3 regions of the Streptomyces sp. NPDC088387 genome follow, and region 1 is predicted to be linked to each of the others. Evidence: riboswitches for the same ligand, from Rfam matches in the RefSeq annotation. Region 1 holds a riboswitch; each other region holds the start of a gene.
What was found. Region 1 has a riboswitch for thiamine pyrophosphate ahead of thiO (glycine oxidase ThiO). Riboswitches for the same ligand answer to the same signal wherever they lie in the genome.
Positions count from the first base shown of each region.

Region 2: linked by a shared signal. The riboswitch ahead of ACIQAC_RS29340 (thiamine ABC transporter substrate binding subunit) and the one ahead of thiO (glycine oxidase ThiO) in region 1 are both predicted to bind thiamine pyrophosphate.
Region 3: linked by a shared signal. The riboswitch ahead of thiC (phosphomethylpyrimidine synthase ThiC) and the one ahead of thiO (glycine oxidase ThiO) in region 1 are both predicted to bind thiamine pyrophosphate.

Region 1 covers NZ_JBIVNC010000001.1:354,680-360,164, forward strand. Annotated here, with positions in the region: gene metF (methylenetetrahydrofolate reductase [NAD(P)H]) at 1-118, opposite strand, end outside; gene thiE (thiamine phosphate synthase) at 235-882, opposite strand; gene ACIQAC_RS01720 (Rv2175c family DNA-binding protein) at 1,144-1,509, opposite strand; gene ACIQAC_RS01725 (NAD(P)/FAD-dependent oxidoreductase) at 1,583-2,758, opposite strand; TPP riboswitch at 3,161-3,272, shown strand; gene thiO (glycine oxidase ThiO) at 3,297-4,484, shown strand; gene thiS (sulfur carrier protein ThiS) at 4,481-4,681, shown strand; gene ACIQAC_RS01740 (thiazole synthase) at 4,685-5,479, shown strand.
Region 2 covers NZ_JBIVNC010000012.1:162,828-168,312, forward strand. Annotated here, with positions in the region: gene ACIQAC_RS29320 (phosphatidate cytidylyltransferase) at 1-64, shown strand, start outside; gene ACIQAC_RS29325 (hypothetical protein) at 131-898, opposite strand; gene ACIQAC_RS29330 (hypothetical protein) at 1,020-1,838, opposite strand; gene rlmN (23S rRNA (adenine(2503)-C(2))-methyltransferase RlmN) at 2,066-3,172, shown strand; TPP riboswitch at 3,218-3,336, shown strand; gene ACIQAC_RS29340 (thiamine ABC transporter substrate binding subunit) at 3,333-4,412, shown strand; gene ACIQAC_RS29345 (ABC transporter permease) at 4,448-5,485, shown strand, end outside.
Region 3 covers NZ_JBIVNC010000003.1:217,087-222,571, reverse strand. Annotated here, with positions in the region: gene ACIQAC_RS09180 (SsgA family sporulation/cell division regulator) at 1-444, shown strand, start outside; gene ACIQAC_RS09175 (YibE/F family protein) at 688-2,373, opposite strand; TPP riboswitch at 2,931-3,120, shown strand; gene thiC (phosphomethylpyrimidine synthase ThiC) at 3,113-4,933, shown strand; gene ACIQAC_RS09165 (GAF and ANTAR domain-containing protein) at 5,187-5,485, shown strand, end outside.

The sequences.
Region 1 (5,485 bases):
CGCCCTTCGCGGTTTTCGGCGCGTAGAACTCGAAGGAGTACGTCGTCTTCCCGGCGGCGAGCATGTCGCGCACCGTGCGTGCGCGGTCAGTCCTGGTGGATGCGGTTCCGAGGGCCATACGGGCAGGTTAGTGGCGGCCCGGCGGGCCACCCAACCGAGCGCTGAAGATTTGCCCGATTTGCCGACCTGTTGTCCATCCCTTGGACACCCCGGGCCGCCCGGGCCCGCTCCGGGTCACGTCTGCCGGAGCCGCTTGGTGAACTCCGCCGCCGCCGCGCCCGGGTCGTCCGCCTCGGTGATCGCGCGGACGACCACGACCCGGCCGGCGCCCGCGTCGAGCACCTCGTCGAGGTTGCCCAGGTCGATGCCGCCGATGGCGAACCAGGGGCGGTCGGTGCCCAGCGCCGCCGTGTGGCGGACCAGGTCCAGGCCGGGCGCGTGGCGGCCGGGCTTGGTGGGGGTGGGCCAGCAGGGCCCGGTGCAGAAGTAGTCCACGCCGTCCTGGGCGGCGGCGGCCGTCGCCTCGCCGTCGGCGTGGGTGGAGCGGCCGATCAGGACGTCGTCGCCGACGATCGCGCGGGCGGCGGGCACCGGAAGGTCGCCCTGGCCGAGGTGGAGCACGTGGGCACCGGCTGCGTGGGCCACGTCCGCGCGGTCGTTGACCGCGAGCAGCTTGCCGTGGCGGGCGCAGGCGTCGGCGAGGACCGCGAGGTGCTCCAGTTCCTCGGCCGCCTCCATGCCCTTGTCGCGCAGCTGCACGATGTCGACGCCGCCGGCCAGCGCCGCGTCCAGGAACTCCGGCAGATCGCCGCGGCTCTTGCGGGCGTCCGTGCACAGATAGAGCCGGGCGTCGGCGAGCCGCTCGCGTGCGGTGTCGGACATGGTCGGTTCCCCCCGATGTCGGTGTGGGTGCCCGCGTCGGTACGGGCACCCGGTGTGGTCCTGCCGCACGGACCGCCGGGCCGCCACCGTGGCAGCGGGGCCGTCTCCGGCAGCAGTTACGGCCGCTGTACACGCCGCTGTACACGCCGCGACGGCAGCCTCGTGCCCGCCCACCGCCGCCGCAGGGCGTCGTTCACCGCGGCCGGGGCCCCGGCTGCCGGGCGCCGGACGGTGGGCGGTGGGCGGTTCAGCGCGTTCGGGTTACACGGCGAGCGCCTGGGCTCGGCGCTTCACCTCCGTGCCACGATTCTCGCTCAGCGCCTGCGCGGGCGTGCCCGGCAGGCTGGGGTCCGGAGTGAAGAGCCACTCCAGCATCTCCTCGTCGGTGAAGCCGTCGTCCCGCAGCAGTGTCAGGGTCCCGGCGAGGCCCTTGACGACCTTGTCCACGTCGATGAAGGCGGCGGGGACGTGCAGCGCGCGGTTCTCACCCCGGCGTACGGCGATGAGCTGGCCCTCCTTGACCAGCTGCCGCACCCGGGTCACCTCGACGTCCAGTTGTTCCGCGATGTCGGGGAGGGTGAGCCAGGCGGGGACGAGAGCATCAATCTTTGCGTCAATCTCGGTCACGCCTCCAAGACTGCCATCTGGGACTGACACTCGGTAGCCGGGCCGCGTCCGAAGGCTCCGGACCAGGCCGTTCTCAGCGGACGGCCGTGGCCGCCTTCAGCGGGCGCGACGGGTCCACCAGCAGTTCCGGATCCATCGGCGTGCCCGACTCGATGAGCCGCCGGGCCTGGGCGAGATCCCTCGGGCGGCCCACCGCCAGCAGGGCGACCAGGCGGCCCTCGCGCAGCCAGCAGACGCTCCACGCGGGCCCCGAAGGGTCACCGCGCCACAGGGTCGTGTCGGCGCCGGAGTGGTGCCCCGCGTACTGCACGAAGCGGCCGAACTGCTCGGACCAGAAGTACGGCACCGGGTCGTAGACCGCGTCGGCCTGGCCGCCCTCGACGATGTTCTCGGCGACCGTGCGCGGCCCCTGGAGGGCGTTGTCCCAGTGGTGGACCATCAGCCGCTCGCCGTAACGCACGGACGGGAAGGAGGCGCAGTCGCCGACCGCGTAGACGTCGGGGGCGGAGGTGCGCAGATGGGTGTCGGCGACGACGTCGCCGTGCGCGCCGAGCTGGATGCCGGAGCCGGCCAGCCAGGCCGTGGCGGGCCGGGCGCCGATGCCGACCACCACGGCGCCCGCGGGCAGCCGCGAGCCGTCGTCGAGGACGACCTCGCCGGGCTCGACGCGTGCCACGCGCGCGTGGGTGCGCAGTACGGCCCCGCTGTCGGCGTACCAGCCGGCCATCGGGGCGGCCACCTCCTCGGGGAGCGCCCCGGCGAGCGGGCGGTCGGCGGCCTCCACGACCGTCACCGAGCAGCCCGCCTCGCGCGCGGCGGTGGCGAACTCGGCGCCGATCCAGCCCGCGCCGACCACCACGATGTCGTGCTGTCGCGCGAGCACCGGCCGCAGCCGCGCGGCGTCGTCCAGGGTGCGCAGCAGGTGCACGCCGGGCACACCCTCCGCGCCCGGCAGCAGGATCGGCGCGGCGCCGGTGGCGAGGACCAGGACGTCGTAGGCGACGGGTCCGGCCTCGGTGTCCAGTTCATGGTCCCCGGGGCGCACGCCCGAGACCTCGCGGCCGAGGAGCAGTTCGATGTCGAGCGCGTCGAAGTCGATGTCGAAGGCGGAGTCCTCGGCCTTGCCGAGCAGGACGGCCTTGGACAGGGGCGGACGGTCGTAGGGCTGGTGGGGTTCGGCGCCGATCAGGGTCACCGTGCCGTTGAAGCCCTGTTCCCGGAGCGCGACCGCGGTCTGCACCCCGGCCATGCCGGCGCCCACCACTACCACGCGGCGCGATCCGGGCGCCGCCGTCTGCTCTCTGTCGTCGCTCACCTGATCACCATAGACACCTGACAAATTGTCAGTCAGGGGGTGCGCTTGCGAGTCCTGTCACACCGGACCGGCGGTCCGGTGCGGACCTACCGAAAGTCCAGGCGGTCTCCGGCGCGTGTGCCCGCCGGCACCCGCGTCGGCCGGGGGCACGCGCGCGGGTGGCCCGGTTCCCGCGGCCCGCGCGGTGGCGCACGGACCGGGCACGGACCGGGCACGGACCGGGTCCGACCTGCGGTCCGGGCGCCGACCGGGGGTGCCGCGAGGCAGCCGGGCGGCGCGATCGTGGCGGACGGCTCCCTTACAGAGGCACGGAACCAGGAGTTAGGGTGACTCGCACAGAGCACTCGCGGGAGCCCGGACGCACCGGGCTGAGAGGGAGGCTGGCGGCCTCCGACCGTACGAACCTGATCCGGGTCATGCCGGCGAAGGGAGGGGCTGAACGCCCGTGTCGTCCTCCACACGTACGTCACACCTGTCGGAGCACCCGACGCTACGCACGTCGGAACACACCTCGGACGTCCTCGTCGTCGGGGGCGGAATCATCGGTCTGGTCACGGCCTGGCGGGCCGCGCAGCGCGGGCTCGCCACGGCCGTCGTGGACCCCGAACCCGGCGGCGGCGCCGCCCAGGTGGCGGCCGGCATGCTCGCCGCCGTCACCGAACTGCACTACGGCGAGCAGACCCTGCTCGGCCTCAACGTGGCCTCGGCCGACCGCTATCCCGCCTTCGCGGCCGAGCTGACCGACCTGACCGGACACGACCTCGGCTACCGCAGGTGCGGCACGCTCGCCGTCGCGCTGGACGCCGACGACCGCGCGCATCTGCGGGAACTGCACACCCTGCAACGGCAGTCGGGCCTGGAGTCGGAGTGGCTGTCCGGCCGGGAGTGCCGGCGCCTCGAGCCGATGCTCGCGCCGGGCGTGCGCGGCGGGCTGCGGGTCGACGGTGACCACCAGATCGACCCACGGCGGCTCGCGGCGGCCCTGCTGAGCGCCTGCGAGCTGGCCGGGGTGGTCTTCCACCGCACCTGGGCCGAACGGCTCGTGGTCGAGCGGGAGCGGGCCACCGGTGCCGTCACCCGCGAGGGCGTCCGCCTCGGCGCCGGCCAGGTGGTGCTGGCCGCCGGCAGCCTCAGCGGGCGGCTGCCGGGCGTCCCGGACGACGTACTGCCGCCGGTACGGCCGGTGAAGGGGGAGGTGCTGCGGCTGGCCGTGCCGGCGCGATACGCGCCCTTCCTGAGCCGTACCGTCCGCGCGGTCGTCCGCGGCAGCCATGTCTACCTGGTGCCGCGCGAGAACGGCGAACTCGTCGTCGGCGCGACCAGCGAGGAGCTCGGCTGGGACACCACGGTGACCGCGGGCGGGGTGTACGCGCTGCTGCGCGACGCCCACGAGCTGGTCCCCGGCATCACCGAACTGCCCCTGACGGAGACCCGCGCGGGTCTGCGCCCCGGTTCCCCGGACAACGCGCCGCTGCTCGGCCCGACCGAGCTGGACGGACTGCTGCTGGCCACCGGGCACTACCGCAACGGCGTGCTGCTCACACCGGTCACCGGCGACGCGCTCGCGCACGCGCTGGTCACCGGTGAACTCCCCGAGGAAGCCCGCCCCTTCACCCCCCGGCGCTTCACCGCCGCCGCACTCACGGAGCAGCCCGCATGAACATCTCGGTCAACGGAGAGACCCGCGAAGTGGCTCCCGGCACGGCTCTCGACGTCCTGGTGACGGCGCTCACCCCGGCGCCCTCCGGAGTCGCCGCCGCACTCAACGAAACCGTCGTCCCGCGCGGTCAGTGGTCCACGACGTCCCTGTCCGACGGGGACCGCGTCGAGGTCCTCACCGCCGTCCAAGGAGGCTGACCGATGGCCGACGATCCCTTCCTCCTCGGCGGTACGTCGTTCTCGTCCCGGCTGATCATGGGCACCGGCGGCGCGCCCAGCCTGGACGTGCTGGAACGGGCGCTGGTGGCGTCCGGCACCGAGCTGACGACCGTCGCGATGCGGCGGGTCAACCCGGACGTGCACGGCTCGGTGCTGTCGGTGCTGGAGAAGCTCGGCATCCGGGTGCTGCCCAACACCGCGGGCTGCTTCACCGCGGGCGAGGCCGTCCTCACCGCCCGGCTGGCCCGCGAGGCGCTCGGCACCGACCTGGTCAAGCTGGAGGTCATCGCCGACGAGCGGACCCTGCTGCCCGACCCGATCGAGCTGCTCGACGCGGCCGAGACCCTGGTCGACGACGGTTTCACGGTCCTGCCGTACACCAACGACGACCCGGTGCTCGCCCGCAAGCTGGAGGACGCGGGCTGCGCGGCGATCATGCCGCTGGGCTCACCGATCGGCTCCGGACTGGGTATCCGCAACCCGCACAACTTCCAGCTGATCACCGAGCACGCACGCGTGCCGGTGATCCTGGACGCGGGCGCGGGCACGGCCTCCGACGCGGCGCTGGCGATGGAGCTGGGCTGCGCGGGCGTGATGCTCGCCTCGGCCGTCACCCGGGCCCAGGAGCCGGTCCTGATGGCCGACGCCATGCGGCACGCGGTGGAGGCCGGCCGCCTGGCACACCGCGCGGGCCGCATCCCCAAGCGGCACTTCGCGGAGGCGTCCTCCCCGACGGAGGGCCGGGCCCGCCTGGACCCGGAGCGGCCGGCCTTCTAGGGGCGC
Region 2 (5,485 bases), on a different contig from region 1:
CTCCCTGCTGCCGACGGCACCCGTGGTCTGGCTGCTGATGGTGGTCTTCGTCGGCTCGGGCTGAACCTCCGCGTATCCGGTGCGGATCCACCCCTTCCGACCCGTGCACGGCCGCGTCACAACGCGGCGGTCACGGGAGCGGGAGGGGTGGCTGCGTCCGGGGCCCCGCGCCGGCCCGTCCGTCCCGCAGGTCGCGGTACAGGAACCACGCCGTGCCCACGACGACCACCCCGCACACCGACGGTACGACCGGCCAGGGGACCCCCGTCCACACGGAACCGAGGCCCACCACACCGCAGCTGACGCCCGCGACGATGAGCAGCACCTTGCCGTACGGCCGCCAGGTGAAGTGCCCGGGGTGCGTGGGCCGTGCCACCCGCACGCCGCCGAAGAGCAGCCCGAGGGCCGCCAGCAGCCACAGGAACGTGCCGATCGCGGCCACCATCTGGAGTTCGTCGCGGGGTTCCTCGGCTGTGCTCTGCCGCAGGTTCCCCTGCGCGATCACCATCACGTCCCCGTCCCAGACGGTCCCGGTGACCCGCTCGCCCTTCTCCAGCCCGCTCAGCACCGGCCCCGGGTCACCGAAGGACGACTCCATCCGCGTGTAGGGCCCGGGTCCGGTCAGGACCGCCGCCCGGTTCTTCCGCTTGTTCGTCACGCTCTCCACGGTGAGGGTGACGTCCCGCAGACAGTCCTCCACCGCCGACGCCTCACTGCCGGCGGGACACTTCCCGGCCGCCGAGTAGTCCCGGTACCGGGCGGCGTCGCCGGGCAGCCAGGTCGTGAAGACGGAGAACCCGGCGAAGGCGGCGACCACGGCCAGCCCGACCAGCACCGCCCCACCCACCCGGTTCCACCCGCCCCACCCGGCCCTGCCGTCCCCCGTCCCCACCCTCACACGCACTCCCCACCGAAGCCGAGTGGCCAGTCTCACCCGCCGACGATCACGCGAGCAAGGAGACCGAACGGGAGCCGGAGGCTCTGCGAGGACGGCGGCCGTCTTCTCGTTGAAGGGGGCATCAGGCCCTTGGTACTGCCCACATGGCGCTCACCAGGATGAGAGCAGGCAGAACAAGGGCTGCCTCGCTCATCGTGTAGACCAGCCCGAGAGGCAGCTCCAGCTGGTCGTGGGGGATGCCCACGAAGGTCGCGCTGAGCGCCGCGAGGATCGCGCTGATCATCAACGTGAACCACGCACAGACCGTGACGTGTCGATTCGGCCAGCTCGGCACGGAACCCGAGGGCGTCGGAGAAACCCGCTTGCGCCAGAAATACCACAAGGCGACAACGAGACCTGCGAGTGTTCCCCAGATCATCCAATCCGCCCACCAGGCTGCGGAACGCTCGGTCCATGTGTTGTGAAATCCGACGGATGACACAGCGAGCATCGCCGTGGCGAAAATCGCTGCCACGAGAATAAGTCCGCGAAAGAAGCGCACCTCTCCGTCGCTATTTCGGTCGTACGCCAGGAGCAGCCATGCCAGTGCGGTGATGACCACCGGTGCGGCAGCACCCAGAATCGCGCCGGCGAACAGTTGCTCGATAGATGCTCTTTTGCAGACCAGCTCGCCCGCCGTCAGCGCGTACAGGTAGGCGGCGAGGGCCAGCGCGAAGAAGCTGGGCAGCAGCAGACGGAGACCGCGCGAAGCGTCGGCGTCTTTGCCTGCCGCGTTCTTCTGGCCAATGACCATGACAACGCCGGAGAAAACGAAGCCGGCGAAGATACCGCAGAAGGCGCTGAGTGCTTCCGCGGACCCGATGGGATTCCAGTCCCCCGGCCCGTTCGCACATATGTCCGGTGTGAATTTCGCGGATAAGTTCACGGCGAGTGACATCATGGGCTGAGACGGTGTCAGCGGATCTTGAATGGTGTCACCGTTTTGGTCCTTTCTTGGCTCGACGGAATGCGGTGCCTTTGGGTGCGAGTGTGTGATCGAGGCCGGCGGCACGTCCGTGCGGGTCCGTCTGCGGGCCGTCGGAAGAGAGCCGGCGACGACCGGAGACGGCCACTGCGCACAGCTCGGGGCTCAGATCACCTGATCCGATCTGCGACACTGGTACGGCTATGCCTAAGCCCGGAGAACTCACATTCGTCGCCCCCCGCGGAGTCAAGAAGCCGCCGCGGCATCTTGCTGATCTCACGCCAGCCGAGCGCAAGGACGCCGTGGCCGAGGTCGGGGAGAAGCCGTTCCGTGCCAAGCAGCTCTCGCAGCACTACTTCGCGCGGTACGCGCACGACCCGGAGCAGTGGACCGACATCCCGGCCGGCTCGCGTGAGCGGCTGCGGGAGGCGCTGCTGCCGGACCTGATGACCGTCGTACGGCATCTGTCGACGGACGAGGGTGCCACGCGCAAGACGCTGTGGCGGCTGTTCGACGGGACGCTCGTCGAGTCGGTGCTGATGCGGTACCCGGACCGGGTCACCATGTGCATCAGCTCGCAGGCCGGGTGCGGGATGAACTGCCCGTTCTGCGCCACCGGACAGGCCGGGCTCGACCGGAACCTGTCGACCGCCGAGATCGTCCACCAGATCGTCGACGGGATGCGGGCGCTCAGGGACGGCGAGGTGCCCGGCGGGCCCGCGCGGCTGTCGAACATCGTGTTCATGGGCATGGGCGAGCCCCTCGCCAACTACAAGCGGGTCGTTGGCGCCATCCGCGCCCTGACCGACCCCGCACCCGACGGCGGCGGGCTCTCGCAGCGCGGGATCACCGTCTCGACCGTGGGTCTCGTCCCGGCGATCAACCGGTTCTCCGACGAGGGCTTCAAGTGCCGCCTCGCGATCTCGCTGCACGCCCCCGACGACGAGCTGCGCGACACCCTCGTACCGGTCAACACCCGGTGGAAGGTGCGCGAGGTGCTGGACGCCGGGTTCGCGTACGCCGACCGGTCCGGGCGGCGGCTGTCCATCGAGTACGCGCTGATCCGGGACATCAACGACCAGGCATGGCGCGCCGACCGGCTCGGGCGGATGCTCAAGGGCCGGCCCGTGCACGTCAACCTCATCCCGCTGAACCCGACGCCGGGCTCCAAGTGGACCGCGTCCCGGCCCGAGGACGAGAAGGCGTTCGTCGAGGCCATCGCCGCCCACGGCGTGCCGGTCACCGTCCGGGACACCCGAGGTCAGGAGATCGACGGGGCGTGCGGTCAGCTCGCGGCCACCGAGCGGTAGTCTGACCGACGTCGGTACAGCGTCATCAGGACAACTTCATATCCCATTTTCCGACAGGGGAGCGCCACAGCGCTGAGAGTGCGGCCGCCGCAGGACAGGCGGGCCGCAGACCCTCTGAACCTCGCCCAGGTCATTCTGGGTAGGAAGTTCGGTTTCCTTCATGAGAAGCACCAAGCACTGCCTTGCCCTGGCCGCCGGCCTGGGCCTCCTCACGCTGTCCGCGTGCGGATCCGGCTCCGACTCCGGCAGCGGCGGGGATTCCAAAACCGTCACGCTCGTCAGCCACAACTCCTGGGCCGTCTCCAAGAGCGTCCTCGCCGACTTCGAGAAGAAGTCCGGCTACCGGGTCAAGGTCCTGGAGGACGGCGACGCCGGCCAGGCCGTCAACAAGGCGATCCTCACCAAGGACAACCCGCAGGGCGACGTCTTCTTCGGCGTCGACAACACCCTCCTCTCCCGCGCCCTCGACAACGGGCTCTTCCAGCCGTACGAGGCCAAGGGCTCCGACCTGGTGCTGCCCGAGTACCGGGCCGACGAGAGCAAGCACCGGGTCACGCCCGTCGACACCGGCGACATCTGCGTCAACTACGACAAGGCCTACTTCAGCGAGCACAGGCTGGAGCCGCCGAAGACGTTCGACGACCTCACCAAGCCCGCGTACAAGAACCTGCTCGTCACCGAGAACGCCTCCACCTCCTCGCCCGGCCTGGGCTTTCTGCTCGGAACCGCCGCCAGGTACGGCGACGACGGCTGGCAGGACTACTGGAAGAAGCTCACGGCCAACGGCGTGAAGGTCGTCGACAGCTGGGAGCAGGCCTACAACGAGGAGTTCTCCGGGTCCGCCGGCGGCAAGAAGGCCAAGGGCGACCGGCCGCTGGTGGTGTCGTACGCCTCCTCGCCGCCCGTCGAGGTCGTCTACGCCGATCCGCAGCCCACGACCGCCCCCACCGGCGTCGCCGACGGCACCTGCTTCCGCCAGGTCGAGTACGCGGGACTGCTGAGCAACGCGAGGAACACCGAGGGCGGCAAGGCGCTCCTTGACTTCCTGCTCACCAAGGAGTTCCAGGACGACATGCCGCTGAACATGTTCGTCTACCCGGTGCGCGAGGCCGCCCAGGTCCCGGAGGTCTTCGCCAAGTACGGCCCCCAGGCGAAGGATCCCGAGACCATGGACCCGGCGAAGATCGCCGACCACCGTGACGACTGGGTCAAGTCGTGGACGTCGCTCGTACTGAAGTAGGCAGGCGCCGCGGGGGCGCGGCGCGGCTCGGGCTGATGGCCCTGCCCGTCGCGTTCTTCGGCGTCTTCTTCGCCTACCCGGTCGCCGCGATCCTCGGCCGGGGCCTGCACGTCGACGGCGGCTGGCGGTTCGGACGGCTGTGGGACGTGCTCGGGCAGTCGGACATCCGGCACGTGCTGTGGTTCACCACCTGGCAGGCGCTGGCCTCGACCGCGCTGACCCTGCTGATCGCCCTGCCCGGCGCCTACGTCTTCGCCCGCCTCGACTTCCCCGGCAAGCAGGTGCTGCGCGCGGTCGTGACCGTGCCGTTCGTGCTGCCGACGGTCGTCGTCGGTACGGCGTTCCTGGCACTGGTCGGCCGCGGCGGACTCCTCGACGAGCTGTGGGGCGTACGCCTCGACACCACCGTGTGGGCGATCCTGCTCGCGCACGTCTTCTTCAACTACGCGGTCGTCGTACGGACCGTGGGCGGCCTCTGGTCCCAGCTCGACCCGCGGCAGGAGGAGGCGGCACGCATGCTGGGCGCGTCCTCGCTGCGGGCCTGGCGGAAGGTCACACTCCCGGCGCTCGGACCGGCCGTGGCCGCCGCCGCGCTGATGGTCTTCCTGTTCACCTTCACCTCGTTCGGTGTGGTGCAGATCCTCGGCGGGCCCACCTTCTCCACCCTGGAGGTGGAGATCTACCGGCAGACGTCCGAGATCTTCGACCTGTCCACGGCGGCCGTCCTCACCCTGGTGCAGTTCGCGGCCGTGGGCGCGATCCTCGCCGTGCACGCCTGGACGGTACGGCGGCGGGAGAGCGCGCTGCGGCTGGTCGACCCGGCGACCACGGCCCGGCGCCCGCGCGGGGCCGGACAGTGGGGACTGCTGGCCGGCGTCCTGGCCGTCATCGCCGTACTCCTGCTGCTGCCCCTCGCCGTGCTGGTACGGCGGTCCCTCGACGCCCCCGACTTCGGCTACTACCGGGCGCTGGCCTCGGACGACTCCGGGGTGTTCCTCGTCCCGCCGATCGACGCGGTCGGCAACTCGCTCGCCTACGCCGTTGTCGCCACCGCCATCGCCGTACTGGTCGGC
Region 3 (5,485 bases), on a different contig from region 1:
CGCGAGTCCGTACAGGCAGTTCAGGCAGAGGTCATGATGAGCTTTCTCGTCTCCGAGGAGCTCTCCTTCCGTATCCCGGTGGAGCTGCGCTATGAGACCGGTGATCCGTACGCCGTGCGGCTGACCTTCCACTTGCCCGGCGACGCCCCGGTGACCTGGGCCTTCGGCCGGGAACTGCTGATCGACGGTGTGGGAACCCCCTGCGGCGAGGGCGACGTCCATGTGTCGCCGGCCGAGGCGGACACGCTGGGCGAGGTGCTGATCCGCCTTCAGGTCGGCAGCGACCACGCCCTGTTCCGCTCCTCGGCGGCGCCGCTCGTGGCCTTCCTCGACCGTACGGACAAGCTGGTGCCGCTGGGCCAGGAGGGCGCGCTCGCCGACTTCGACGCCCACCTCGACGAGACTCTGGACCGCATCCTGGCGGAGGAGCAGAGCGCGGGCTGAGCCGCTCTGGGGCGGAACGCTTCCTCAAGCGGGGGCGTTGGGACCGGCGAACGGGTCCGGAAGGCTTGCAGGAACGGTTCTTCGGTCGGGCTTGTTGATGCGGTCGGCTTGTTGATGTGGTCGGGCTTGTTGACGTGGTCCGGCGTGGGACTCGGGGGACCGGGTGGGATGGGTTTCCCGAGCCGGCTCACCCCGTGCATCCCTCTCCGACCCATACCCGGGGTTCCCGCCTCCGCGCCGCTCTCAGCGCTTACGGCGGCGACCCCGGCCGGTGCGGGGCGTACCGGCCGGAGGGTGTGCGCCCGGCGTTGTGGAGTCCGGTGCTGCCGGTCCTGTCGGTGCGGTCGCTCCCGTCGAACCCTTCGACGTGCGGTCGGCCGAGACGACGAGGGCGGCGAGTGCCGTGGTCACGGGCACCGAGGCGACGAGACCGATCGAACCCACCAGAGTCCGCACGATCTCCTCGGCGACCAACTCGCTGTTGGCGACTGCTCCCACGCTGCTCTGGGCGATCGAGAAGAGCAGCAGCAGGGGGAGCGCGGCGCCGGCGTAGGCGAGGACGAGTGTGTTGACGACCGACGCGATGTGGTCGCGGCCGATCCGGATGCCGGCCCGGTACAGCCCCTTCCAGCCCATCGTGGGGTTGGCCTCGTGCAGCTCCCAGACCGCGGAGGTCTGCGTGACCGTCACGTCGTCGAGCACACCGAGCGAGCCGATGATGACGCCGGCCAGCAGCAGACCGCTCATGTCGATCGACGGGTACAGGCCGTGGATCAGACCGGTGTTGTCGTCCGTGTCGCCGGTGAGGGCCGCCCAGCCGATGAACAGCGAGCCCAGGATGCCGATCAGCAGCAGGGAAACCAGCGTGCCGAGTACCGCGACCGAGGTTCTCGCCGACAGCCCGTGGCACAGATACAGCGCGACCAGCATGATGGCGCTCGCTCCGACCACGGCCACGACCAGCGGGTTCGAGCCCTGGAGGATGGCCGGCAGGATGAAGAAGTTGAGGATCAGGAAGCTGATCGCCAGCGCGACCAGCGCCATGAGCCCCCGCAGCCGGCCCACGACCACAACGGCGAGCGCGAAGATGCCGGCGAGCAGGGTCATGGGGAGGCGCCGGTTGATGTCGGTCACCGAGTACTGAAGGTCCTTGGGCGCCGAGGGCTCGTAGGCGACCACGACCTCCTGGCCCTGCTTCAACTGGCGGGACTGGTCGGGCTGGACGATCTCGGTGAACGTACGGCCCTTGTCCGTGCCGGTGTCGACGCGGATCGTGGCCCGCTTGCAGTCGCCCTTGGCCTGCTGGACGGCGGAGGAGCCCTCGGCGGTGGAGGTGTCGCCGGTCGGGGTGCCCCCGGAGGCGTTCACCGACGCGCAGTCCACCTGATCGATCCTGGTGACCGTGGCTTCCTGTGTCTGCCGGTCGAAACCGACACCGGTGCGCTCGTGCGGCGGTGCGCCACCGGGCCAGAGCAGCCCGAGCCCGACCAGGACGGCAGCGGCGAACGGTACGAGGATGGCCGCGATGATCTTACGTAGGTGGACGGAGACCGGGGCGGCGGGACCGTGGCTGTGGGAGTGACCGTGCCCACCGCCGTGCCCGTTGTCGCCGTGTCCGTGACCGCCGCCGTGATTGTCGCCGTGGTGGTCACCGTGTCCGCCGCTGTGCCCGTTGCCGGGACCGCCGTTGCCCTGGCCATGCCTGTGGCCGTCGTCCGGCCCGTTGGCGGGTCCGTTGGTGGGCCCATTGCGGGGGTCGGCTCCCGGGCCCTCGGGCCCGTTTCCGTGGCCGCCAGGGCCACCGCCGTAACCGTCGCCATAGCCGTCGCCGTAACCCCCGCCGGATGCCTGACCACGGCCGTCACCAGGCGCGTTGCCGCCGGGACCATAGCCTGCGCCGGCGTTGGGGCCGTAGCCCTCGCCCCGCACGGGCCTGTACGGCTGCCCCTGCGGCTCGTTGAAGTCCTGCCCGCCAGGGGGACCACCGAAGTCGCGCCCCTGACCGCCGGGTCCAAGCCTCTGACCACCAGTACCCGGCCCCTGTCCACCACGACCCGCCCCTTGACCACCAGGAGCGCGCCCTTGGCCATGCGGGCTGCCAGGACCGGCACCCTGACCACGAGGACCGCCGGGCCCAGGACCAGGACCGGGGCCAAGACCAGGACCAGGACCGGGCCCAGGACCAGGGCCGCGACCAACACCAGGCCCAACACCCCTGCCCCCCTCCCCAACCCCGCCCCCACGACCGTCACTCGCCCCCGCCGGAGGCCCCGAGCGGGCGCCAAGTCGGCGTACGGAGCCGGTCTCGTAGTCCGGTCCCGCTTCGGGTCCGGGGCCGCGGCCGGAGCCGGAGGCATCGCCCGGTTCGCGGGGCGGCTCCGGCGGAGGGAATGGGGGATCCTGCGGTGTGGTCACCGACCGATCATCGCAAGAACGGCAGGGGCCCTCTGTTCACCGCGCCCGAATTGACGCTAGCGTGGAGTCACCTTTGTACACGCGGGAGCTCGGAGCACCGGGCTGAGAGGGCGCTGACCTTCGTCTTCGCGATGTTTCACGTGGAACATCACTCATCACGAGTGACGTATCCCATGGAACGCCGACAGACGAGAACCGCTGCGTCGACCGCCGAACCTGTTACCGGGTAATGCCGGCGTAGGGAGTAGGTCTCATGACCATCGAGGACGCACGCACGCCTGCCTCCACGCAGATCTCCAGCGACACGGAGATCGCCACCAGCGAGGAGGCCGGGAAGTCCATCGGCTGGCACAAGGCGTACATCGAGGGCTCCCGCCCCGATCTGCGTGTGCCGGTCCGTCAGGTGCATCTCACCAACGGGCAGGACGTCACGCTGTACGACACCTCCGGCCCGTACACCGATCCGCTGGTCACCACTGATGTTCGCAGGGGACTGGCGCCGTTGCGGGAGAACTGGATCATCGCCCGCGGCGACACCGAGGAGTACGGGGGGCGCCCCGTCCGCCCCGAGGACGACGGCATCAAGCACACGTCGCCGCGAGGCGGCCTGCGCAACCTCGATGCGGTCTTCCCCGGCCGGCCTCGTCAGCCGCGCCGGAGCCGTGACGGCAGCGCGGTCACGCAACTTGCGTACGCACGCCGGGGCGAGATCACGCCGGAGATGGAGTACGTGGCCGTCAGGGAGAACGTTTCTCCCGAGGTCGTGCGCGAGGAGATCGCGGCGGGACGGGCCGTGCTGCCCGCCAACGTCAACCACCCGGAGATCGAGCCGATGATCATCGGCAAGCGATTCCTGGTGAAGGTCAACGCCAACATCGGAAACTCGGCGGTGACTTCCTCCATCGAGGAGGAGGTCGAGAAGATGACCTGGGCGACCCGCTGGGGCGCCGACACGGTCATGGACCTGTCCACCGGCCGGAACATCCACACCACCCGCGAGTGGGTGCTGCGCAACTCCCCCGTCCCCATCGGCACCGTGCCGCTCTACCAGGCGCTGGAGAAGGTCGACGGCAGGGCCGAGGAGCTGACCTGGGAGATCTACAAGGACACGGTCCTCGAACAGGCCGAGCAGGGCGTGGACTACATGACCGTCCACGCGGGTGTGCGGCTGCCGTTCGTGCCGCTCACGGCGAACCGCAAGACCGGCATCGTCTCGCGCGGCGGCTCGATCATGGCCGCGTGGTGCCTCGCGCACCACAAGGACTCGTTCCTCTACGAGAACTTCGAGGAACTCTGCGAGATCCTCGCCGCCTACGACATCACCTACTCGCTGGGTGACGGACTGCGGCCGGGCTCGATCGCCGACGCCAACGACGAGGCGCAGTTCGCGGAGTTGCGCACGCTCGGGGAACTCAACCGGATCGCGAAGCGTTTCAACGTACAGACCATGATCGAGGGCCCGGGACACGTCCCGATGCACAAGATCAAGGAGAACATCGACCTTCAGCAGGAGATCTGTGATGAAGCTCCGTTCTATACGCTCGGCCCGCTGACGACGGACGTCGCGCCGGCGTACGACCACATCACCTCCGGCATTGGTGCCGCGATGATCGCCTGGTGGGGCACGGCCATGCTCTGCTATGTCACGCCCAAGGAACATCTGGGCCTGCCCAACCGTGACGACGTCAAGACCGGCGTCATCACCTACAAGATCGCCGCCCACGCAGCCGACCTCGCCAAGGGGCACCCCGGAGCACAGGAGTGGGACGACGCGCTGTCGGACGCCCGTTTCGAGTTCCGCTGGGAGGACCAGTTCAACCTGGCCCTCGACCCGGACACGGCCCGTGAGTTCCACGACGAGACCCTGCCGGCAGAACCCGCGAAGACAGCCCACTTCTGCTCGATGTGCGGCCCCAAGTTCTGCAGCATGAAGATCAGCCAGAGCATCAACGAGCGCTTCGGTGGTGTCGCGGCCGAAGGGGCGTCTCCCGAGGAGGTCGCGGAAGGCATGCTCCAGAAGTCGAAGGAGTTCGCCGCCAGCGGCAACAGGGTGTACCTGCCGCTCGCCGACTGAAGCAGCGCGCCTCGCGGGGTCGGGTGAGGCCCGGACCGCACCCGACCCCGCGAGGAACGCGACAGCGACACCGCACCTTGAAACGACACCGCACCTTGAGATGACATCGCACCTTGAAAACTGAACACATGTTTGGTTAATTGTCGCGGATCGAGGGCGCCCCCCTCGGTACCCCGCAAGCGGCCCGGCCCCGTCGTTCGCATGCGAAGCTTGGAATGAAGTCACCGGGATGAGGTGGGGCGAGGAGGCAGTCATGGACTGGGCCCGGTTCGCGCAACAACTGGCCGCCATGGCGCGCGACCTCCTGGCACAGGAGTCGGTCACCGCCACCCTGGAGCGGATCACCGCCTCCGCGATCGAGCTCGTCGAGGGGTGTGAGTCGGCGGGCATTCTCAGGCTGCGCGGCAAGAAGGTGGAGACCATCGCCGCCACCGACGAGCTGGTCGTCAGCTCCGACAAGCTTCAGGAGGAGTCGGGCGAAGGGCCCTGCTTCGACGCCGCCCGCAGCTCGCTGGGAGACCGAGTCTTCCGTATCGCCGACTTCACCAAGCC